Linked DNA regions of Magnetococcus marinus MC-1. The protein of the gene in region 1 interacts with the protein of each later gene in a pairwise test. Links are inferred from orthologs where the notes say so. Each region holds a gene or a part of one and is shown on either strand. Other genes may lie near its edges. The genes, in order: MMC1_RS17125 and sfsA.

The links.
Region 2: the proteins of MMC1_RS17125 (region 1) and sfsA interact in binary tests that used the Escherichia coli proteins (3 or more experiments, as listed by UniProt). The link is inferred for Magnetococcus marinus MC-1 from one-to-one orthologs.

The regions. Positions count from the first base shown.
Region 1 is NC_008576.1:4,165,800-4,178,084, reverse strand. Bases 6,343-9,274 are described here. They hold MMC1_RS17125 (glutamate-5-semialdehyde dehydrogenase), read left to right. Parts: upstream 6,343-7,138; coding sequence 7,139-8,410; downstream 8,411-9,274. Other genes in these bases: rsfS (ribosome silencing factor), read left to right, coding at 9,084-9,274; nadD (nicotinate-nucleotide adenylyltransferase), read left to right, coding at 8,413-9,087; proB (glutamate 5-kinase), read left to right, coding at 6,343-6,628. Outside these bases: MMC1_RS20605 (ATP-binding protein), read left to right, coding at 1-705; MMC1_RS17160 (polyprenyl synthetase family protein), read right to left, coding at 1,279-2,274; MMC1_RS17155 (Maf family protein), read left to right, coding at 2,584-3,180; rplU (50S ribosomal protein L21), read left to right, coding at 3,396-3,701; rpmA (50S ribosomal protein L27), read left to right, coding at 3,725-3,985; GTPase ObgE, read left to right, coding at 4,329-5,492; more of proB, read left to right, coding at 5,495-6,342; more of rsfS, read left to right, coding at 9,275-9,764; MMC1_RS17110 (23S rRNA (pseudouridine(1915)-N(3))-methyltransferase RlmH), read left to right, coding at 9,761-10,240; MMC1_RS20600 (ATP-binding protein), read right to left, coding at 10,316-12,285. UniProt on the Escherichia coli protein: Catalyzes the NADPH-dependent reduction of L-glutamate 5-phosphate into L-glutamate 5-semialdehyde and phosphate. The product spontaneously undergoes cyclization to form 1-pyrroline-5-carboxylate.
Region 2 is NC_008576.1:3,775,983-3,788,244, reverse strand. What follows is about bases 6,805-9,713. They hold sfsA (DNA/RNA nuclease SfsA), read right to left. Parts: upstream 8,654-9,713; coding sequence 7,955-8,653; downstream 6,805-7,954. Other genes in these bases: MMC1_RS15470 (PDZ domain-containing protein), read right to left, coding at 8,665-9,597; map (type I methionyl aminopeptidase), read right to left, coding at 7,013-7,780; MMC1_RS22415 (hypothetical protein), read left to right, coding at 6,836-6,958. Outside these bases: MMC1_RS20500 (response regulator), read left to right, coding at 1-478; MMC1_RS15505 (PilZ domain-containing protein), read right to left, coding at 504-1,241; MMC1_RS15500 (response regulator), read left to right, coding at 1,409-2,062; MMC1_RS15495 (multiheme c-type cytochrome), read right to left, coding at 2,202-3,671; pfkA (6-phosphofructokinase), read right to left, coding at 4,066-5,052; MMC1_RS15485 (response regulator), read right to left, coding at 5,428-6,531; carA (glutamine-hydrolyzing carbamoyl-phosphate synthase small subunit), read left to right, coding at 9,914-11,047; carB (carbamoyl-phosphate synthase large subunit), read left to right, coding at 11,069-12,262. UniProt on the Escherichia coli protein: Binds to DNA non-specifically. Could be a regulatory factor involved in maltose metabolism.

The DNA.
Region 1 (12,285 bases):
GTGGTGGTGCGTCGGGATCCCGAGGATGCCACCTACTTACGTATTGAGGTTAGGGATAGCGGGATTGGTCTACATGCCGATCAGCTTTTGCATATTTTTGATAAATTTACGCAGGCTGAATCGGGTCTGACGCGGCGTTATGGTGGCAGCGGTTTGGGTTTGGCTATCTGCAAGCAGCTGGTGGTGTTGATGGGGGGGCGTATCTGGGTAGAGAGCGAGGATGGGGTGGGTAGTTGTTTTATCTTTACCTTGCCCTACCAGGAGGTTACAGAACTTGAACGGCGGCAGATGCAGGATGAAGCGGCGGAGTGGTCGGTTGATGTGCCGCGCAAAGTGTTGCTGGTTGAGGACTCTGTGGACAACCAGCAGCTTATTGTCGCTTATTTAAAAGCTAGCCCTTATCAAGTGAGCATTGCCCAAAATGGTGCCGAAGGGGTGGCGATGGCCAAACAGGATGCCTACGATCTTATTTTGATGGATATGCAGATGCCGGTGCTGGATGGCTATGCGGCGACGCGCTCCATCCGCCAGTGGGAGCGGCAGCAGGGGCGCGAGCCGGTGCCCATTGTGGCGCTGACGGCCCATGCCTTGGAGGGGGATTTAGAGAAGAGCATAGAGGCGGGCTGTAGTCTCCATTTGACCAAGCCCATACGCAAGGCTCAACTCCTTAACCAGCTGCGCGGCTTTTTTAAAGAGGCCCCTTAAGGTTAGCGGGGGATTTAATGTTTAAGGACTCGAACGTAGTGACCTGTTCGCCCCGATCGTTCGTGCAAATGTCCGGTTTGGTATCGTTCATAGGGTTATGTATAGGCTGATAAAATTTAAAACTCAATGAATCTTCATGACTCGGTTTATGTCCGCTTGGGGTAGGGCGTAAAGGGGAAACCGTCATGACCCCTGTAAGCCAGACCCGCTGGGGAAGAAATGCGCATCCCAGCGCTTTGGTGTGTCATACAGGGTATGTTGCGATGCTTGGTATGGCCACCGCTCCCCATGGGCTCACCCCCATGCTGAAAACAGAAAAAGCAGCTAGGGCGGTAATCCCTAACTGCTTAAATCTTATGAAATACATGGTCGGGGTGATAGGATTTGAACCTACGGCCCCTGCGTCCCGAACGCAGTGCTCTACCAGTCTGAGCTACACCCCGAGGGTCATTTTTGAAGAGGCCCTAACATAGACCCGTTGTTAAGTGGGGTCAACGGAAAAATCGGTTGCTGCGCCAAGCGCTGCGATACCTACGCCATAGGCGCAAAAATACCCGTTGCATGGCCCGTTGCTTAATATTCCCGATCCACCGAAAGGTCGGCCAAATCCATCAGTGCTTGGCGCTCGGCACTCTCCGGCAAGGGAGCCAATGCAGCTTTGGCTTTAACAATCAACGCGCGGGCCTGGGACATGGTGTAGTCCAGCGAACCATGCTTGGCAATCAAAGCACGGGCATGATCAAAGCTGCTCTCATCCTGCTCTTCATCCTCCAAACAGCGCCGCCAAAAAGCTTGCTCTTCCGCATCGCCTGAGCGGAAAGCGTGGATCACCGGTAGGGTTATCTTACCCTCCTGGAAATCATCCCCTACATTTTTGCCCAGTTTTTCCGTCTCGGCCGAGTAGTCCAGCAGATCATCCACCACCTGATAAGCGGTGCCCAACATCATGCCATAATCATACATGCGCTGGGCAATCTCGTCGGATTGATCCGCCACCACCGCCCCCAACTGCGAAGCCGAGGCAAACAGCGAGGCCGTTTTGTGGCGAATCACATCCAGATAACGCTCTTCATCGGTGGCCAGATCATTGCTGGCCACCAACTGCATCACCTCGCCCTCAGAGATAATGGCGCAGCAGTCGGAAACAATGCGCAAAACCCGTAAATCGCCATGTTCAACCATGATCTGAAACGAGCGGGAAAAGAGAAAGTCGCCAACCAAAATGGGCGCCTTGTTGCCCCATACCGAGTTGGCGGTTGCCTGTCCCCGGCGGGTGTTGGACTTATCCACCACATCATCATGCAGCAAGGTTGCGGTGTGAATAAACTCCACCACAGCCGCCAGCAGCGCATGGACATCGGCTTTTTGATACCCAAACAGCTTGGCTGTTACCAAGGTCAAAATGGGGCGCAACCGCTTACCGCCGCTGTTAAGAAGATGATCCCCCACCTGGGTGATCAACTCAACAGGGGAGTTGAGCTGTTCCAAAATGACTTCATTGGTGCGCTGCAAATCCTGTTCAACCAGGCTACGCAGACGAGCCAAAGCTTCGTTGGTCTGTTGGGCCATAGGGTTTTAGCCGTCCCATTCATTTCAGTAGGCTTGAATCCTTCTGGTTTCAAGCAGGGTTCTCTTCTTTGATAGAGGAGATCAAAGTCAAGGGAACATACGGAGTATCACAGCCCAAGGTCAAGGGCAAATTGCCAAGGCAGCGGCACCATGTTGTCATTTTTGGGGCGACAGCATGGCGCTTTTTTGAGATAACAACCGCACTTTATAATCACTAGGCAACAGAGTATAGCATATCCATAAAATAATATGCAGTCTGCATTCGGCAAAGAGAGAAAGAGCAGCCTGTTTACAGAGGGGAGATATGCCATGCAAGCGTTACCCGCGTTGTGGTGGCTTAATGGCGAGGTGAAGGTCTGTTTGGCGTCGGCCTCACCAAGGCGGTTGGAACTGTTGCGGCAAGTCGGTCTAGATCCGATGGTTAACCCGGTGGCGTGCGATGAGACGCCACGCATCGGGGAGGATCCCCAAGCCTATGTGGTACGCTTGGCGCGGGAAAAAGCCCGGTCTGGGGCTGTGGCGGGGCATCTAACCTTGGGTTCAGATACGGCGGTGGTGGTGGATGGCGCAATTTTAGGAAAACCACAACACCGCGCCGAGGCCATAGCGATGGTGCAACGGCTGGTGGGGCGCTGCCATGAGGTGATGACCGGCATAGCGGTCTGCGATAACAAGGGGCAGATCTTTAGCGATGTGGTGATCACGCAGGTATCTATGCGCGAGGTCGCGCCTGGAGAGATTGCCGCCTATGTGGATTATGGCGAGTCTATGGATAAAGCAGGGGGTTATGCCATTCAGGGCATGGGCGGTTTTTTGGTTAATCGCATAGAAGGTTCCTATAGTGCGGTGGTGGGGTTGCCGCTGGTAGAGAGTTTGGCGTTGCTGCAACGTGCCATGCAGGGGTGAAAAAGGGGGGTGTTCGTGTGACGTGTGTGGGGATTTCTCTTGACTTATTTTTGGCGTTCATGATAATACACGAACCTTTTTACAGGTCTGGCGGGTCCGAGAGTCGGTTCCCAAGCGCTGTGGGCGAAGGTTTTAAACGACTCAGCCCTTAGGAACAGGCTTTTAGACCACAGTTATAACGCATTGAAATAGATGCGTTTTTGGAGGAATGATCGATGTATGCGGTAATTCGTACCGGTGGTAAGCAGTATAAAGTGTCCCAAGGTGACGTCCTGCGTGTTGAGACAGTGGCGGGCGATGCTGGCGGCGAGGTGATCTTTGATGATGTGCTCATGGTTGGTGGTGATGAGGGTCTTAAGGTAGGTGAGGCGACTGAAGGCGCCAAAGTTACCGGCACCATCATTCGCCAGATGCGCGACAAGAAGGTTATTGTTTTCAAGAAAAAGCGTCGTAAGAACTATATCCGCACGCAGGGTCATCGTCAAAATCTGACGGTGGTTCGCATTAGCGGCATTTCTTAAGACGGGTATAGAGGAGAGACGTCATGGCACATAAGAAAGCTGGCGGTAGTTCCCGCAACGGGCGTGATTCAGAAGGTCGTCGCTTGGGCGTTAAGAAGTACGGTGGCGAAAACGTGATTCCTGGTAACATTCTGGTGCGTCAGCGCGGCACCAAAATGTGGCCTGGCGTTGGTGTGGGTATGGGTAAAGACCACACCTTGTTTGCGCTGGAGGAGGGTCGAGTGGCCTTCACCATGCGGCGCAACCGTCAATATGTAAATGTGGAAGTTGCGGCGGCTCAGTAAGCCGTTGTGAGCTGCGGGTGGTGAGCATTCGCAACGCAAGGATGATGGGGAAACGGTTTTAGGCCGTTTCCCCGTTTTCTTTTGCAGGGGTGCTGTTTTATGCTGCTTGTAAAGTGGCTATATTTGGTCTGGGCCAAGCCACCGTTAGCGCTGTTTGACAGGATCAACCTTGTGACCAAAGGATCTTTCGGTACAGGGTAGAAAAATGCAATGCCTACCCCTTTGATCTACGCAAGGCGTTGTCTGCCGAGACTTTTTTAGCCCATGCTTGAGGGTCAGCGATGGCTGGTCACGCTTGTTAGGGCATTTTCTGAATCTCCACACCTACCACCATCTGGACATCATGAAATTTCTAGACGAAGCGAAAATCTACCTAAAATCCGGCGACGGCGGTGGCGGCTGCATCTCGTTTCGGCGGGAAAAATATATCCCTTTTGGTGGGCCGGATGGCGGCGATGGGGGGCGTGGTGGCGATGTTATTTTTCAAGCCGATGGCCACCTGAATACGCTTATTGATTTTCGCTACAAGCAGCATTTTAAGGCCAAGCGGGGCACCCATGGCATGGGCTCACAGTGTACCGGTGCCTCGGCGGAGGCGCTGATCATCAAGGTGCCGGTGGGGACCATTATCCGGGATGATGCCGACGGCACCATATTGGTGGATATGGTGGAGGATGGTCAGCAATTTCTCGCCTGTAAGGGGGGGGATGGTGGCCGGGGCAACATGCATTTTAAGAGTTCCACCAACCAAGCCCCGCGTCGGGCTGATCCGGGTTTTCCGGGTGAGGAGATGTGGGTACGGTTGGAGATGAAATTGCTGGCCGATGTGGGGTTGGTGGGTATGCCCAATGCGGGCAAGAGCACGCTTATCTCCAAGGTCTCTGCGGCGAAACCCAAGATTGCGGACTATCCTTTTACCACCTTGCAGCCCAATTTGGGGGTGGTACGGGTGGAGATGGACCACAGTTTTGTGATGGCGGATATTCCGGGCTTGATTAAGGGTGCCCATGAGGGGCACGGGCTGGGTATGTTTTTTTTAAAGCATATTGAGCGGTGTGCGGTGTTGTTGCATTTGGTGGAGATTGATTCGCTGGAGGATGATGATCCGGTGAGCCGTTTTCAGACCATTGAGGCGGAGTTGGCGGGTTATTCGGAGCAGTTGGCGCAGAAGCCGCGTATTTTGGTGCTTTCCAAGGCGGATTTGTTGGGGGAAGAGGATCGCCAGGTGGTGCTTTCGTGGTTTAAGGAGCGGTTGGGGGAGGCGATGCCACCGGTCTTTATCCTTTCGTCGGCCACGGGAGAGGGTATTGAGGCGTTGGTTTATCATGTTGGTGGTATGGTTAAACAGTGGCGGTTAAAGCAGGGCAAGGTGGGTCATGCCTTGGAGGATGCTCCGACCCGTGCGGGCAGCAAGGCGCTACGGGATGAGCATGCTCCGTCGTGGCAAGATGACGATGATGACGACGATGATGATGATGGTGTGGAAGTTATTTGGGTCCGGGAGTGAGTATGCGTGAGGCTACGGAGGCGTGGCAGCGTGTGGCGGCTGCCCAGCGGATAGTGGTTAAGATTGGTTCAAACTTGCTGACCACCAAGGATGGGGTGTGCGAGGATTGGATTGCGGCCCGTTGTGCGGAGATTGCGGCATTGATGGGTCGTGGCAAGCAGGTTGTGGTGGTCACGTCGGGCTCGGTTGCGGCGGGGGCGTCGCGTTTGGGTTTGGGGCGGCGTCCGGCAACACTGCCAGAGAAGCAGGCGGCGGCGGCGGCGGGTCAGGGCAAGTTGATGCAGATTTATGAGCAGGCTTTTAACACCCATGGTTTGCATACGGGGCAGATATTATTAACGCGGGATGATGTGGCGAACCGGCGTCGTTATTTGAATGCGCGGGATACGTTGGAGACCTTATTAACCTTGGGTTTGGTGCCGGTGGTTAATGAGAATGACACGGTGGTGGTGGAGGAGATTCGGTTTGGTGACAATGATACCCTGGCGGCGTTGGTGGCGGGTTTGGTAGAGGCTGAGCTGTTGGTTTTGTTATCGGATGTGGATGGTTTATACAGTGCGGATCCCCGTAAGGATGAGAGGGCGCAGCGTATTGAGTTGGTGGTGGAGGTAACGCCGGAGATTGAGGCTTTGGCGGGTGGTACCGGTTCGGAGGTTGGCTCTGGGGGTATGGTAACGAAGTTACGGGCGGCGAAGATGGCGGCGCGTACGGGGTGTATGACGGTGTTGGCCAATGGTTTTCAGGCGGATCCTATCGGGGCGGTGATGGGGGGTGGTGTTGGTACGCTCTTTTTATCGTTGGGGGATGCCATTAGCAGCCGCAAGCGTTGGATTGCCAATGGTTTAACGTGTGAGGGTAGTCTATTTTTGGACGAGGGGGCGGTTGCGGCTTTATTAAAGGGCAAGAGTCTCTTAGCGCGGGGTGTGGTGGCGGTTGAGGGTGTGTTTGATCGGGGTGCGGCGCTCTATTGTTGTGATGTGCAGGGGCGGCGGATTGCCAAGGGGTTGGTGAATTATCGCAGTGATCATATGGAGCAGATTAAGGGTAAGCATAGTTGGGAGATTGAGGCGGCCTTGGGTTTTATTATTGATGAAGAGGTGATGCATCGGGATGACATGGTGCAGTTGGTCAAGTAGGTTAGGGGGGGTGTGCATGCCCCTATAGCCAGGGAGTCCCATTATTAAAAGGGATTGGGGGGGCTGGGGGGACGCTCTGCTTGCCCGCCCAGCGGGTCTGGGCAGCGCCCAGTGGGGTTTGGGGCGAAGCCCTGAGATCTTTTGATTTTTTTTATCTTTTAGCCCCGTACCGGTTGGACAAGGGTGCAGGGGTTGTTTAAGAGAGCACGGGTTTTGTAGGCGCGCGGTACGGGGCATAGGGTAGCGATGTCACGCGTCAGCGTGGCGGGCGGTTGGGCGCACGGGCGCTGGGTGGAAACCATGCATAAGGATTTAAAAAGCCTAACAGCAAAAAATCACAAGCAAAACCCTGGAGGGATAGAGAATTCCCCCCCCAGCCCCCCCTCAAACTTTTTTTTGAGCGTAGAAGCATTAAAAAGTAAGGTGCAAGCGTGGGGGGACAGCGCAAAAAACGCAAAAGCGTACATAATGACGTAAAGCGGCATAAAAACCAGCGAACAAGGCAATACCATGAGCAACGACAGCATCAAACTCATCGACGAAATCGGCAAAAAAGCACGCAAAGCTGCCCGTCAACTGGCTTGGTTAGACTCCGGTAGCAAAAACGCAACCCTACACGCCATGGCCGATGCCCTGATCGCCTGTAAAAAGATCCTCCAAGTAGAAAATGAAAAAGACCTGGAAGCCGGTGAAAAAAATGGCCTGACCGACGCCATGCTCGACCGCCTGCGCCTCACCGATCAAGTCATCGCCAGCATGGCCGAAGGCATCCGCCAAGTGGCCGCTCTGCCCGACCCCATCGGCGAAATCAACCATATGCGTCGCCTGGCCAACCAGCTGCAAGTGGGTAAAATGCGCGTGCCCCTCGGTGTGATCGGGATCATCTACGAATCCCGCCCCAACGTCACCGCCGATGCCGCCGCACTCTGCGTCAAATCAGGCAATGCCGTTATCCTGCGCGGTGGCTCTGAAGCGTTTCACTCCAACCGCGCCATCGCCGCCGCCCTCGCCCAAGGTATGGAAAAGGGACGTGTGCCCAGCGATGCCGTGCAAGTGGTAAGCACCACCGACCGAGCCGCCGTCAGTGCCCTGCTAAAAGCCGATCAATATGTGGATATTATCATTCCACGTGGTGGTAAAGGATTGATCCAACGGGTCATGGATGAAGCAACCATCCCTGTCATCAAACACCTGGATGGTATCTGTCATACCTATATTGATGCCGACGCTGACCCCGCTAAAGCCATTGACATCACCTTTAATGGCAAAATGCAGCGTACCGGCGTGTGTAATGCCACCGAAACCCTGCTCATCCACGAAAAGGTCGCCAAAACCATACTGCCCGCCCTGGCTAAACGGCTCAACCAAGCCGACTGCGTGCTTAGAGGCTGCCCCGAAACCATCCGCTTGGTGGGCGAAGTGGCCCCCGTCATCCCCGCGACAGAGGAGGATTGGGATACCGAATACCTCGCCGCAATTCTCGCTATCCGGGTGGTGAAAAATCTTGAAGAAGCCATGGACCATATCGACGCCCATAGCTCACGCCATACCGAAGTTATTGTGACAGAAAACCACGCAACCGCCATGCGTTTTGTGCGCGAAGTGGACGCCTCCGCCGTCATGGTCAACGCCTCCAGCCGCTTTAATGACGGCTTTCAATTCGGCTTGGGCGCAGAAATGGGCATCTCCACCGATAAACTGCATGTGCGCGGCCCCGTCGGCCTGGAAGGACTGACCTGTGAAAAATGGATCGTGCTGGGCGATGGTCAGTTGAGAAGCTAACCATGGTTACCGCATTTCGCCAACATCTCGCCCGGCGTATCGGTATCCTAGGGGGCTCATTTAACCCGCCCCATCTAGGCCACCTGCGCTCCGCCATGGAGGTGATGGAAGGGTTGGGGCTCGACGGTATGCAGCTTATCCCCAGCGGGGCCCACCCCTTTAAAGGGCGTGAAATGCAGGCAACCCCCGAAGAGCGGCTGGATATGGTACGCCTGGCCGTAAGCCGCGAACCCCGCTTTGAAGCCAATGATATCGAAGTGCTACAAGATGGCGTAGGCTATACCATCGATACCCTACGTAGCCTCGCACGCAGCCGCCCTACCATCGAGTGGGTGTTGGTGCTGGGTAGCGACCTGCTGAATGAACTACACCTGTGGAAAACGTGGCAATTGCTGATAAAGTACGCCCACCTGTGTATTATGACCCGACCCGGTTATATCGTGGATCTGCAACAGACCGAAGCCGGACGCTTTTTGGAACCTTTCATGGTGCAGAGTCCCGAACTGCTCTACCGTGAAGAGATGGGACGTAACGGTGTGATTATTCAACCGGTTACGCCAATGGGAATTAGCTCCACCGCCATGCGCGAAGCGCTGGTGGCGGGGCGCAGTATCGACTATCTCACCCCCACACGGGTGGTGAACTACATACAGAAGCAGGAGCTGTACCGCCCATGAGCGACGTTAAGAGCGATGACCAGATCAAGGCAGAGATCACCCAAGCTGCCCATACCATTCAAGCCAAGTTGGATGATAAAAAGGGCGAGGATATCGTGCTGGTGGATCTGGAAGGCCGCTCAGGATTGGCGGACTTCTTTATTATTGTCACAGGCCGTTCCACCACCCATGTTCGCGCCTTGGCCGACGAGGTAGACCAAGTAGCGTCGCAACTTAACCTACCTACCATCGGCGTCGAAGGGGTGCAAGAAGGTGAGTGGGTGCTGATGGATTTTGGCGATATTGTGGTGCATATCTTCCGTGAAGAGGTACGTGCCCACTATAACCTAGAAAAACTCTGGAGTGCCGAAGCCTCCTCGCCCCACCCCTCTAAAGCACTGGCCCAACAAATCGCCCACCGGGATGCCGAAAACCCCTGGCACGCCGCCGACCTGGATGCATCCACATGGGATGCCGACGATGATGGCCAAGGGGGCGCCGATAACGATTGGGACGGCGACGACGATGAGGAACGCTGGGACGAAGAGGATGATGAAACCTGGGATGACGACGAAGCAGAAGAGGATGATGCCTGGGATGACGACGAAGCAGAAGAGGATGATGCCTGGGATGACGAAGACGATGAAGACGATGAAGACGACGAGGCAGATGAAGCAGATGGGGCAGGCCGTCGGTGAGTCGGTTTCGCATTCTCTCTGTGGGTCGGGGCATGCCCAAGCATGAGAAGGGGCTGTTTGACGACTATGCAGGGCGCATGAAACGCTATGGTGGTCTGGAGCTGGTGGAGATTGCCGAAGGGCAGCGTACCGGCAAGGAGAGCCCGGCGACCCGCAGCAAAGCGATTGCGGATGAGGGCGAGCGCATTTTGGAAAAGATGGATAAGCGTCTCTGGATGGCCCTCGACCGGGGGGGCAAACTGTTGGATAGCGAGACGCTTGCCGCTCAGCTACTCCGGTGGCAGGAAGCCGGTGATCGGGATGTTGGACTGATCATCGGCGGCCCGGATGGGTTGCATGAACGGGTTTTACAGGGGGTAGCCTTTAAACTGGCCTTTGGTCCCATGACCTTTCCCCACATGCTGGTGCGGGTTATGCTGGCTGAGCAACTCTACCGCGCCATGACCCTACAACATGGGGTGCCCTATCACCGCTAATGGGTGGTTGATCAGGGTACGTCCTCCCCCCCAAAAAAGCTCTTCCAATTAAGAGATCGAACAGAGCCTGCTCCCTTAACGCCCCGCTTTAATGTGTAGCTGGGCAATGGCCGCCAGCATGGGGGCCAACTCCGCCTGCATCGTTTGAATAAGTGCAGCGATATTCTCTTTGGGTTGAGCCATCTTCAGCGAGGTCTCCAGGGCGATGACCCTGGCGCGTAAGCGCTCCGCCCCAACACTGCCCAACAATCCCTTGAGCGTATGCACCAAGGGTTCCAAGGCGGCCAAGTCACCCGCTTCCAGTAGCTGAATCAGTTTAGCAGAGGTCTCCCGCTGATCTTGCTCAAAGGCGAGAAGTATTTGGTGATAGAGCTCTGCATCCCCACCCAGTTGTTGCAGCCCTAGCGTATAATTGATGCCCGGTATATTGGGGGGACCAGCAGGAGAGCGCTGGCCCGGTTGCCCCGGCACGCTTTGCAGGCTGTCCGCCGGTTGTGGTTGAGCGGGTTGAGGGGATGAAACCGATGGCGGCTTAGGTGGTTGCTCGCCAAGCCATTGGCTTAGATTGGTGTACAAAAGAACTGGATCAATGGGCTTGGTCAGGTGACCATTCATACCACTCTGCTGCACCTGTTTTTGATCCTCTGGGGTTGAGCTGGCGGTCATGGCAAAGATGGGCAGTGTGTTGCCAAACCGTTGGCGGATTTGCGTGGTGGCCTCAAAGCCATCCATAAGGGGCATGTGCAGATCCATGAGAATGGCGTCATGATGCAGGGGGTTGGCCTTTTCCACCGCCTCGAACCCGTTGTTGACCAGCGTCACGTTTACCCCGACTTTACTCAAGAGCTCCTGGATAATTTGCTGGTTGATGGCATTATCTTCTGCCACCAGCATATGACGGCCAGTCAGTTGGGGCCACGTGGTGGGCGAGGCATTGGATTGTACCGGGGCGTGTTGGGCATCGCTAAGGGAGCCTACCCCCAGGAGCTGTACTGCACCATCATAGAGGCTGGAAGAGGTGACCGGCTTCTGTACCGCCCCCACCCGTGCATCCTTAGCGGCCAGATCCATAACCGCTTGCTGAGTCTGGTAGCCATGTAACATCAGCACCCCCCCCTCGACAAAACGGTGAAGCATGGGGTTGAGCAGCAGCTCCAGATCTTGTGCCATGGAGACCGGCAGCATATCCGCATCCAACACCATAAAGCGGGGCAGCGGGTTATTCTCTAACCACTGATGCAGAGTGCTCATGGCACCGACACTGGCACAGGTCAGACCAAAGCGGCCAAGGTTTTCTGCCACCACGTCACACATGCGCTGGTTGGCGCTGGCCACCACCACCTGCCCCGTCAACAGCTTGGGTATGACGAGACTTTCTGGCCGATCCGGCAAAACGGCAAAGGGCAAGGTAATAACAAATTGGCTGCCAACCCCGGGTGTTGAGCTCACCTGAATGGTCCCGTTCATGAGCGTGACCAACTGGTGGCTGATGGAGAGCCCTAAACCACTGCCCCCAAAACGGCGAGAGGTCGAAGATTCGGCCTGCTGATAAGGGCGAAACAGTTCCGCTATCTGCGCTTCATTCATCCCAATACCGGTATCGCGCACGGTAAAGCAGAGCTCCAGCAGCTCCCCCCGTTGGGTGTGGCGGGTAATGCTCATCTCCACCTCGCCCTGCTCGGTAAACTTAATGGCGTTGCCCACCACATTGAGCAAAATTTGACTCAGGCGTAAAGGGTCCCCACGCAAGGCGTGGGGTAGCGCCGGGGCTTTGTCGAAAATAAGCTCAATCTGTTTCTCTTGGGCCTTAACCGCGGTCAGGGTGGCAAGGTTGCTCAACACATCATCCAATTGGAAATCGGTCTGTTCAATCTCCAGCTTGCCCGCCTCAATTTTGGAAAAATCCAAGATGTCATTGATGATACGTAACAACGATTGGCCCGCTGTGTGGATTTTGCTCAGATAGTCCCTCTGGCGCTGGTCGTGGCTCTGTTCCAGGGCAAGGTGGCTAAGGGCGATAATGGCATTCATAGGATTGCGAATTT
Region 2 (12,262 bases), 390 kb from region 1 along the record:
GGATGAGATTTTGCAGCTGGCCCATAATGCCTGTAACCGTTGGACACAGGATCAGCAGTTGGTTAATCGTCAGCTTAGCCTAGAGCAGCAGGTGCAGGAGCACGCCATCGCGCGCTTGAGCATGGAGAGTCTGGTCTCTTCCCTCTCCGAAGGGCTGGTGGTGTGTGATGCAGGGGGTATGATTACCTCCAGCAACCCAGCGGCGGCGGCCATGAGCCGGTATGATGAAGAGGATATCTTGGGGATGTCGGTGGGGGGGTTGTTCCCTGATTTGGTCATGGAAGATCTGCTGAGCCGTGTTCAGGCCCAGGGGGCCCAACAAAACCTGTCGTGCCAATTGTTGTGTGGCGATGGTGCGCAGCTGCCGGTGCTGCTGTCGGCCTCTGCCATCCTATCTGTTGCGGCACACGGTCGTGCGCAGGGCAGCCAGACGGCATGCGCCTTTGTGCTGGTATGGCGTGGTCTGGGGGAAAACTGAGGGGGCCGTCCTTGCGGGGGGTGGGCTAACTAAACAGTTCGGCCCGTTGTTGCAGATGTTTGCGTTGGACCAGGGCGACCAGCTCTTCAATGCTCTGGGCGGCGGCCAGTGATTCGGGTAAAAAGCGGGCGCGCAGCAGCTGTTCCCCCTCTTTATTTATCTCTTTGAGCATCAAAGCCCGCACTTTGATGTGGATTCCTTCGTTTTTCCAGTCAAGAATGAGATGAATACGCGATTTTTCAGAAATATGGGGAACATTGCCGATGCTGGCAAAGCTGATTCCCCCGGCGCTGATGTCGATGGGTTTAGCCAGGAACGAGATGCCTGAGGGACGGATAATTTTGAGTATAAAGGGCTTTTTTTCATCAATTTTAACCCGTACATCGGCCCGTCGTTGGGGGATGAGGGTGAGACGTTCAGGCAAGCTAAGGTGGATGCTACGGTTGTCCTGGGTTTCCAAAAAGGTGCATTGGCACTCGGCACTAAACTGTGCGGTAAAAAAGCGCAGCATAACCCTTTCGCACAGGCGTATTTTGGCGTTGCCCACAGGGGGATCAAGGGGGGTTAGGGTCAGGTGATCGGCGCTTTGCAGTGCCTCAAGCTCATCGGCTGAGCTGCGGAACAGGGAAAAATATTCCACCATGCCGTGGTCTAGACGGACGTGTACATGTGACTCGTCTAACATGGCCGAGGTGAAAATTTTAACGATTTCTCGTGGATCTGTGGTTTGCAGGCGTTTGGCGTCATCTTTGGCCTGGAACATCTATTTCGCCCTCTTCCAACAAAAGCGCCTTAAGCTACGTGGCCATTGCCATGTAATGGCGCATGACTTGACCCCTAAATGGCTTGCGATAAGTATAGCAGAGGCCCATCATAATAGCTGTAATTATGTCAATGTAGGCGTCTGGTTTTTTGGGTAGGGAGGCGAAGATGACCTTTAATACTAGAATTTTGGTGATGGATGATAACCCTGAGGTGTTGGAAGCCTACCGTGCCATTTTTTCGGCGCAGGCGACGCAGCCGGGTTTTTTGGAACAGTTTATCGACGAATCCGCCAGCCAGCCCCCGCTGAGTGAAGTAAGTAGGTTAGTCTTTGAATTGGTTGCGGTCAGTCAAGGGCAGGATGGGGTGGCAGAGGTTGAACGGGCCATGCAACAGCAGCGCCCCTTTGCGGTTGCTTTTGTGGATATACGCATGCCGCCGGGCATGGATGGGCTGGAGGTTGCCCGGCGCATTCGGGCGTTGGATGCGCATATCTATATTAACATTGTTTCGGCCTACAGTGATCACTCTGTGGATGAGATCCATGATCAATTGCAGCATGACGTGCAATTTATTAAAAAGCCGGTCTCCCGTGGGGAACTCTACCAGATGGCGCGGGATGGTTGCGAACGTTGGAACCATGAACAGGCGCTGGAGGCGACGCTCCAAAAGTTAAAGGATGAGAAACAGCAGTTGGAAGCCTCTATGCACCGTTTAGAACAGGAGCGCCAAAATGTGGTGCGGACTGAAAAGACCGTGGTGGTAGATTTTGGTCATAGTGGGGAAGAGTTTGCGAGTTGGGTGGATATGTTGGATAAGTAGGGTGCCCGCCTAGAGCGAGCTTTCAGCGTGCTGGAGGGGGTTGTGGCGATGCGGTGACGGGTTTGCCCGTTCTCTGACAGGGGCATGGTGTAAAAAAAAAGGCGACCCCGCAGGGTCGCCTTTGATGATTCGGCTTGGCTTAGTTGACCGAGCCTTTGCCGTAGCGCTTTTCGTACTCTTTGTTGATCTTCTGTAGGGCCTCTTTGTTCATACCATTGAAGTACCAGTCATGCCCTGCAATGGGTTTGAAGTGCTTCTCCAGCAGTCGCTTGGCCTCTTCCTCGCCCACGACATGCTTGAGCTCAGGAATAAACTCAAAGTAGGTGTGTTTGGCCACTTCATACATGCCATGCCACCAAGCATAGTCGGGTCCCATCATGGAGGCGCCATGGCGTGCAACACGCCCCTCATGGTGCCAAATTTCCCACCAAATCCACTCAATCTTTTCATCAAAGGGCGATTTGGTGATCTTACCGCTGGCTTTGAGCTCTGCCATGATATTCTTGATGGGGTTGGCAAACTTTTCGTTGTAGAGCTCAACAAAGTCATCCAACTGCTTATAGTGACCGGTGACAAGACGCTCACCATGACAGGCAAAGCAGACATCCTGCATGCGTCCACGGCGCTCTTCAGAGGTGATGACCTCAATCACTTTACCGCCCCGGGCCTCAATCATATCCCCAACCTTAGGCAAGGGTTTGCCGTCGGGGGAATCAAACGAGGTGCCGTTGTCCAAACGGATGAGGTTAATACGGTTGGAGATGGGGGAACGCAGGTTCCAGGAGATGCGCTCACCCACATCGTGGGTCTTGGGGCGACCCGGAACGGCGCTCATGTGACAGGTGGAACAGGTGGGGGCGGCGGTGTAGTCAATGCCTGCTTCCCACTTGTCGGAGCCCAGGTTCATCTTGTTAATGTTGGCGCGGAACTGAATGCCATGCTGAGACTCGTTGTAGACCTCCAACTGGGGATGGTCCGGGCCAATGTGGCACTTGCCGCAGGTGTCGGGATGCCGGGCTTGGGCACGGGAGAAGTTATGCCGACCATGACAGGCACTGCAAGAACCTAAGCTGCCATCGGGATTGATGCGGCCAATGCCGGTATTGGGCCAAGTGTCGGTGGTGGGGCGCTTTTTGACATCTAACTTGACCACCGAGCCGTGGCACTGACGACACCCCACGTTAACCGCCGCAGGTCCCCCAACCACCTCACCCAGCAGGTTGTCCAGCGAGTGCAAAATCTTACCCGCGCTGGCGTGGTGAGAGCGCTGCTGCTCGTTGACCTCTGTGGCATGGCACTGGGCGCAATCCTTAGGGGTTACCAGTACAGCAATGTTTTGCCCTTTGTGCTCAAAAGCATCCACATCTTTTTCTGCCGCTTTATGGCAATCCAAACAGCCTACGCCATTTTGACCGTGCTGGCTCTCATTCCACTGCTTCCACAGGCCAGGACTCTCTTTCATGTGGCATTCGGCACACTTGGCATTCTCTGGTCCGCCCCAATCTTTACCCGGTTGGCCAGCAGGGCGGACCGCCTCAGCCTGGCTTACCGTGAAGAGCAGTAGCGCAAACGCCACCACACTCCAAAATTTTTTTAACCCATATTTCATCGCTCTTCCCCCATGTTTTTTTTGCGGCCTGCACGGGCCAACCGAAATCGCGTTGACCACCGTTTATGCGTGATACCCTGCCTGGTTGCTCAATGGACGGCCATGCATGCTTTATTGGTGACAGGGTTCCCCCCGTACCTAATTTTACAGTGTGGTTCTTGCTTAACAGAGAAAGCAGAGGCTTTGATTTGATCTGTATCAAGAGTGTGGAATTTTATGGGAAATGGGGCTATTTTTTTTATGAATGAGAAGGAATCTTATAAAATCAAAAACTTAAAAATATATATACAAATATAACTTCAGGCTAAGTTGTGGGCCAAGCCCTATAAAAAAGCCCTCTTTCGGCTGTGCCAAAAGAGGGCTTTAGGGATCTCAAGCGTGGGGCTGTGGGGGGTCAGATTGCCAACTGCTGGGTCAGGTTTAAGGAGAAAGCGTCGATGGCATCATTTTTTTCCAAACACTCTTGTAAGGGGACCAGCTGAATACGTCCGTCACGGCAAGCGGTAACCGTGGCCACTTCGCCGGTTTTGAGGGCTTGGACAGCGTGAAAACCCATGCTGGCGGCAATAAAGCGATCATGGGCGGTGGGCGATCCGCCGCGTTGCAGGTGGCCCAAAATGGCCACATGCGAGGCGATTTGATAATTGTCCGCCAGATGCTTTTGCACCTGATAGGCTGAACCAGGAACTTGCCCCTCAGCGACGATGATAATAAAGGAGTTTTTGCCCCGCTTACGGCCCCGCCGGATCCCTGAGACCAAGGTGTCATAGTCGGTATTTTCGGGGGTGTGAATCACATGTTCAGCCCCGGTGCAGACACCGGTATGGATGGCGATGGCGGGGCTATGTCGCCCCATGACCTCCACCAAAAAAATACGGTCGTGGGCATTGGCGGTGTCGCGGATTTTATCCACCGCATAGACCCCGGTCTCCACCGCCGTGTCAAAACCGATGGTGTAGTGGGTACCTTGGATATCATTATCAATGGTACCCGGTACGCCAACCACCGGTATGTCATGCTCTTGGTGCAGTTGGTAGGCGCCATTAAAGGAGCCATTGCCACCGATGACGACCAAGCCATCCACATGTTTACGGCGTAAAATATTGGCAGCTTCTTGGCGAATCTCCGGTTTAAGAAACTCCGCGCAGCGGGAGGTGCCCAGCACAGTACCACCCTTTTGTAGAATATTACCCACCGAGGCGGCATCCATGGGGATAAGATCCCCTTCCAGCAGGCCACTGTAGCCGCGGCGGATGCCCAGTACCTCCATCTCTGCACCGATGGCGGTACGCACCACCGCACGAATGGCGCTGTTCATGCCTGGAGCATCGCCGCCACTGGTCATAACCGCGATGGTATTCATAGGCTTAGGTTGGGACATGGGGGGTATCCTCATGGGTTGTCGATAAAACCACTGATAACCGAACAGCCTATCACAGTCGTGTGATGGCTTGGTGGCGCGTGGGTAATATTTTCGTTTATGGGCCAAGGGATCTCGGTAGAGAGCTGAGCGCACCGGTGATGATGAAACGCTCAGGGATGCGGTGCAACATTTTATTTTATGAAGATCAAAATATTTTTAGAAAGGGTCGGGGATTGAGTGCTGGAGTGCGTGGAACGTGTGGTATTGGGGCAATGGGTGGTGTGGCCGCAACGCGGGCCGGTTGTCTGCACAAGGGTAGGCAGGAGCAATCGGAATCGTTTGGGTGTGCGGCGTTTGTAAGCGGGATCTGCGCAAGCGTGTCGCTTAAAATCCTTACGCGGTTAAGGTGATCTCGGCAATGGTGATATCATCCTTGATGGGTGCCGTGCAGCCCGTAGATAAGGTGGGCTGGTCGGGCAGAGGAGGGGTCTGCCCTTCCTCAAAACAAGCCCTTAAAAAGCAATGAATATCCTCCATATATTGGCTTTCGGAGTCGTAGGCAACCAATGTGTTTACCCCATCGGAAAAAAGATAGAGTCGACTGCCCTTATTTATAGGTTGCACGGTGCAGACCATCGATTGAGGGGTCATTTCATGGATGCCCATCGGTAAAAGGTGTTTCCCATAGAGGAAGATTTGCGACCCGTCGATATGCACGCATGCAGGCATGCCAAAATTCCAGAGCCGCATCTGTCGCTGGTCGGGTGAAAGTTCTACAAAATGGGCAGCCATAAACATACCTTCAGGCAGTTTATGGCATAACAGTTCGTTGAGTATGAACAGCAACGCGGTGGTCTCAATATGGGCGAGAAAATGGGTGTAAAAGGCGTGACTAATGAGGGGACCACAGATCGCCGCACTTAAACCATGACCGGTAAAATCCACCACCGCGATCAATTGTGTGCCATCATGTCGTTTGGCCGAGAGGATAAGGTCGCCGCTCACCTGCGCCATCGGGCAGGTGATGGTGCGTAAATTTTCCCCATAATAGCGCGTATCGCGACGTAAGTTCTCTACCACGCGGGCAATATGTCGATGGTCGCGGGCCATCTCTTCGGACATGTGGCGTTTTTTTAGCCAAGCATTTAGGCGGGCTTTGAGGGTGGTTGTGCTAAAGGGTTTGCTGATAAAATCATCCCCCCCACACTCCAGGCACTCCGCCAGCACCTTTTCACTCTCGATAGCCGTTAGAAAAAGAATAGGAACCTGCACGGGATCGCCCAAGGTGAGTCGGCGTATTTCGCGCGTTGCCTGGTGACCATCCATGGCGGGCATGAGCACATCCATGAAGATAAGATCCGGTTGATGGATCTTAAACATCTCCACCGCCTGTTCTCCATTATTGGCAATGAGCACCTTATGGCCAAGGCTTAGTAAAAAATGCTCCAATATGAGCGCATAGGCGTGGTCATCCTCGGCGATTAACAGGGTGTACATGGCGGAAAAGCTCCGTATTCACACGGTGGAAAAAAGGGTGGCAATGGCCCCCCCTTTAACAAATGGATCTCTTAAACAGGGGGAGGGACCGCTTTAAGCCGTGTTGTGGTCCGCTTGGCTGCTGTAAAGGGGGTGGCGCGGCGTGCCATGAGCCCTTGGAAAAAAAAGTACGCCCAAGATCGTTTTAAGTATGCGAAAGACGGCATGCAAAGCAGGCTTCTTGGGTGTCGACCGTGGCGTTTTTTATATGCGCTAAAGGCCCTTTGCGGGGGGGCGCAAGCGATGGTCTCGGGCTGTTTCTTGCGTGGGTAAGGCGCCCCGTGCCGAGGCGCTGTTTGAGCAAGGAGATCACGCATGGGCAGCCTTACACCATAAAAATCTAAAGATTATTGAGATTTTGCAGGATTATCGTCGCTTTGTCCCTTAAAAAAACAAACGGGGCGCAGGCATGCATAAAGGGGGGCCGCGCGTAGGGGCATGCTTAGCAGGGCGGGTACTCCCCATTAATATCGGTGAGCACATCATGGCCACTTTCGGTGACCAGAACCGTGTGTTCATACTGGGCGGAAAGGCTGTGGTCCTTGGTAACGACCGTCCATTGGTCCGGCATCAGTTTAATGTAAGGTTTCCCCAAGTTGACCATGGGCTCAATCGTAAAGATCATGCCCGGTAATAATTTAACCCCTTCGCCATAGTTGCCAAAGTGCAGCACCGCTGGCTCTTCGTGAAATTTTTCACCAATGCCATGCCCACAATATTCCCGTACCACGGTGCAGCGATTTTGACGGGCATAATCTTCGATAATGGCACCAATATCCCCCAAATGTATGCCAGGGCGTACCGCAGCAATGCCAAGATCCAAACATTTTTTGGCAATTTCGGCGATTTTAAGCCCCTTTTTGGTGGGGGTGCCAACCTGGAAGGTGCGGCTGGTATCCCCATGCCAGCCATCCACGATGGTGGTAATATCCACATTGATAATATCCCCATCCCGTAATACGCGGTCACTGGGGATGCCGTGGCACACCTGATGGTTGACCGAAGTGCAGATGGATTTGGGAAACCCCCGATAGTTAAGGGGGGCCGGAATGGCATGGTTACGGACAATAAAGTCATGGCAGATGGTGTTTAGCGTTTCGGTGCTCACCCCAGGTTTAATGTGCGGTGCAATCATATCCAAAGTCTCTGCCGCCAGACGGCAGGTAACGCGCATTTTTTCAATCTGTTCCGGAGTTTTAATGATGATCATGACAACGCACTCCACACGTCCCAGCGATGAGACGTAGGTTAATATTTACACAATTTCAATAAGACCTCGCGCGGCACACAGCTCAGGCTAGGCTGTCGTGCATGAGGCTAAATCTGACCGGCCTGAAGTGCAGAATGACAAACCAAAGCAGGGTGGTGCAGCCATCCCGCCCACTCAACCGAGCGTATAGCTTAAAGGGCGTTCAACGTAGATGGATGCCGTGGTGAGCGCGCAGGCATAAACCAGTATTTCAACCCCCTCGGAGATCGCCCATTGTAGCGTCTGGGCATAGCCTGGATCAATCTCATGAGCAGGGCGAAAATGGTCGAGATCCGAACGCTGGACAATAAACAGGATCACCCCCCGATGTCCAGCTTTAACCGCATGGCGCAAAGCCGCCAGATGTTTTGCGCCGCGCTTGGTTACCGCGTCGGGAAAAGCGGCTTCGTCGGTCAAGCGCAGGGTAACGCTCTTCACCTCAACATAGGTTAACGCACCAGCGGGGGCGGTTAGGCAAAAATCCAGGCGAGAGTCCTGATAGGGGACCTCTCGCCTAAAGTGGGCAAACCCCTGTAAAGGGGGGATGCGGTCTTGCTGTAGCGCCTCGGCCACCAGTGCATTGGCCAAGCCCGTATTGACCCCAACCAGCGCGCCACCATCGCACACCAACTCCAGGGTCCAGGCCAGTTTGCGCTTGGGGTTGTCCGAGTGGGAGAGGTAGACAGGCTCACCCACATGCACCAACCCGCGCATGGAGCCGGAGTTGGCACAGTGGGCGGTTACTTGAGTGCCATCGGCCAGGGTGACATCGCTTAAAAAACGTTTATAGCGTTGCACCATGCGGGCGGGCGTTAGTGGCGTTGGATACTCCACACCGCCACCCTTTACGGATGGGCTGGGCGGCTAACCAGATCCACCACCACGGCGTTTGATTTGCCGTCACGAACATAGTGTATCGTCAGCTTTTGCCCGGGCTGTAAGGGGGCTAAGCTCTGCACCAGTTGTTGGTCCCCGGTGATGGGGGTGTCATTGATTTTTTCAATGCGATCCCCGGCCTGTAAGCCTGCCTTGGCGGCGGGGCTGGTGGGGGCTACCCCTTCCAGCACAACCCCAGCGGCGCTGTTCTGTACCGCGATACCTAACCACGCTTTGTTGGTATCCATGGGCATGCCACGCAGGTGAGGCGGTGGGCCGAACCCGCCCTGACGTTGATCGTTAGGGGGTGGCGGGGGAGGGGTGAAAGCAAGGTCGTTCGCCTCGCCAGCTTGGGCAAAACCGCCCTGACCAGGAGGGGGTGGCCGATTGCCAAAATCTTCGCCGCCAAAGCCGCCTTGGTTACGCCCGCCGGGAGGGGGCCCATACGCCCCGCCCGGAGCGCCATAAGCATCAGGATTGCCGCGCATGGGTGGAAAAGGCATGCTCCGCATCATTTGATTGGGGGTCTCTAACATGCTCCCCATAGGCCCCCCCATGTAGGAGGTTACGCTTGCATGGTCTTTGCTATCTTCCAGGGTGGTTTTTAGCTCGGTGAGCTTGCCTTTACGCATCACTTTTAGGGTGATGCGGGTACCCGGTTTGGTGGTGGCGATGCGGCGGGCAAATTGGCCGGGGCCGTGAATGGCCTGCCCATTCAATTCCAAAATAATATCCTCGGGCTCCAAACCAGCATGATCGGCCGGGCTGCCCTTAATAATCTCGCCTACTTGGACCCCGCGTGGCGTGTTGAGGCTGGCCCCTAGCCAGCCAGCGGCCAAAGCGGGGGTGCTGCTCAATAGGCCAGCAGCCAGCAACGTCAGATAACGCAGCGGTTTTTTCATGGTAGCCTTCTCCTTTAATCCAACCCTATGCCTGCTGCAAAGGATTGAATGGATGTGTGAATCGCTTGAATTTTTTGCGAACACCCGGTGAAAAAATCCCATTCACCGTAATGATGCCCCCTCTGTCGCGGAACAAGCTATTCATTTAAACCATTTTTTCGTATGCTCTACAAGCGGCGCTGTCTAAGTAACGCTTATTGACGAAAGTAACGAAAAAGAGTATAAGCGGCGGCACGCTTTTAAAAAAGTCCATCATGTCATCGTGAAGGGGCCGCAGTAACCACCCCGTCCCAACGCCGGAGCATACACTTTGAACATGCAGCAATCCAATCAAGGCCGCGCGGTTTTGGTTCTAGAAGACGGCACCCGTTTTGATGGGCGCTCCCTTGGTGCCCAAACTGAACAGGTAGGGGAGGTCTGTTTTAACACCTCCATGACCGGGTATCAGGAGATTATGAGCGATCCCTCCTATGCGGGACAGATCGTCACCATGACCTATACCCAAATTGGTAATGTGGGCATCAACCCAGAGGATATGGAGTCCCGACGCCCCTGGATTCGCGGCTTTATTGTCAAGGAATCCGCCCGCCGCTTCAGTAGCTGGCGGGCTCAGGAGAGTCTGTCGGTCTTTTTAACCCGCCATAATATTCCCGCGATTGAAGGCATTGATACCCGCGCCTTGGTTTCGCACCTGCGGGATAAAGGGGCCATGCGCGGGGTGCTCTCTACCCTGGATTTTAATACCGAAAACTTGATTGCCAAAGCCAAGAGCTTTCCCGGATTGGCGGGGATGGATCTTACCGGGGAGGTCAGTTGCCAAACACCCTACCCTTGGCAACAGGGGCTGTGGGACTTGGAACAGGGCTACCGGCAGATCGAAAGCGGGAGCAACCGCAAGCGGGTAACGGTGATGGACTTTGGGGTCAAGCACAACATCCTGCGCGGTTTGGTGCAGGCGGGTTGTGACCTTACCGTGGTGCCCACCGATACCCCAGCCGAAAAAATCCTGGCGGGCAACCCCGACGGTATTTTCCTCTCCAATGGCCCCGGCGACCCTGATGCTGTCAAACACGGCGTGCGTACCATCCGCGCCTTGTTAGAGACCAAAATCCCCATCTTTGGTATCTGTCTGGGCCACCAAATGCTCTGCTTGGCCCTGGGTGCGCAGACCTTAAAGATGAAATTTGGTCATCGTGGTGGTAACCATCCGGTGCAAAACCTCTCCACCGGTGTGGTGGAAGTCACCAGTCAGAACCATGGTTTTGTGGTTTCAGATAGCGCACTGCCCGACACGCTGGAGGTAACCCATCGCTCCCTGTTTGATGGCAGTGTGGAAGGGGTGCGCATGAAGGATAAGCCGGTCTTCTCGGTGCAGTATCACCCCGAGGCCAGCCCCGGCCCCCACGATGCCCACTACCTGTTCAAACAGTTCGCCGATCTGATGCGCTAATCGAAGGGTTTAGAGGACGCCATGCCCAAACGTACCGATCTAAAAAAAATCATGCTCATTGGCTCGGGACCCATCGTCATCGGGCAGGCTTGTGAGTTCGACTATTCAGGTGCACAAGCTTGTAAAGCTCTAAAAGAAGAGGGTTATGAAGTGGTGTTGGTGAACTCCAACCCCGCCACCATCATGACCGATCCCGAGCTGGCCGACCGTACCTATGTGGAGCCGATCACCTTGGCGTCGGTGACGCGCATTATCGCCAAAGAGCGCCCCGATGCGATTCTCCCCACCATGGGGGGGCAGACCGCCCTGAACATGGCCCTTAACTTGGCCGATGCGGGGGTGCTGGAGCAGTACAATGTGGAGCTCATTGGTGCCTCGCGGGATGCCATCAGCAAAGCGGAGGATCGCGAACGTTTCAAACAGGCCATGGATGATATTGGCCTAGAGATGCCCAAATCTGGCTTTGCCCACTCCATGGAAGAGGCGTGGGAGATCCAGACAGAGGTCGGTTACCCCACCATTATCCGCCCCAGCTTTACCCTGGGGGGGACCGGCGGCGGCATCGCTTATAACTCGGAAGAGTTCGAGGAGATTATCCGCCGTGGTTTGGCCGCCTCGCCCACCACAGAGGTGTTGGTGGAAGAGTCGGTGCTGGGCTGGAAAGAGTTTGAGATGGAGGTGGTGCGGGATCGTCTGGATAACGCCATCATCGTCTGTTCCATCGAAAACTTTGACCCCATGGGGGTGCATACCGGGGACTCCATTACCGTGGCTCCGGCCCAGACCTTGACCGATAAAGAGTATCAGATTCTGCGGGATGTCTCCATCGCGGTGCTGCGTGAGATCGGTGTGGATACCGGCGGTTCTAATGTGCAGTTTGCCATCCATCCAGAAAATGGGCGGCTGGTGGTCATTGAGATGAACCCACGGGTCTCCCGCTCGTCGGCATTGGCTTCTAAGGCAACCGGTTTTCCCATCGCCAAAGTAGCCGCCAAGCTGGCCATTGGTTATACCCTGCCGGAGATTATGAACGACATTACCGGCGTAACCCCGGCGTCGTTTGAGCCCACCATCGACTATGTGGTGACCAAGATCCCCCGCTTTACCTTTGAAAAATTCCCCCAAGCCAGCGCCCTGCTGACCACCCAAATGAAGTCGGTGGGCGAGGCGATGGCCATCGGGCGTACCTTTAAGGAGTCCTTGCAAAAGGCATTG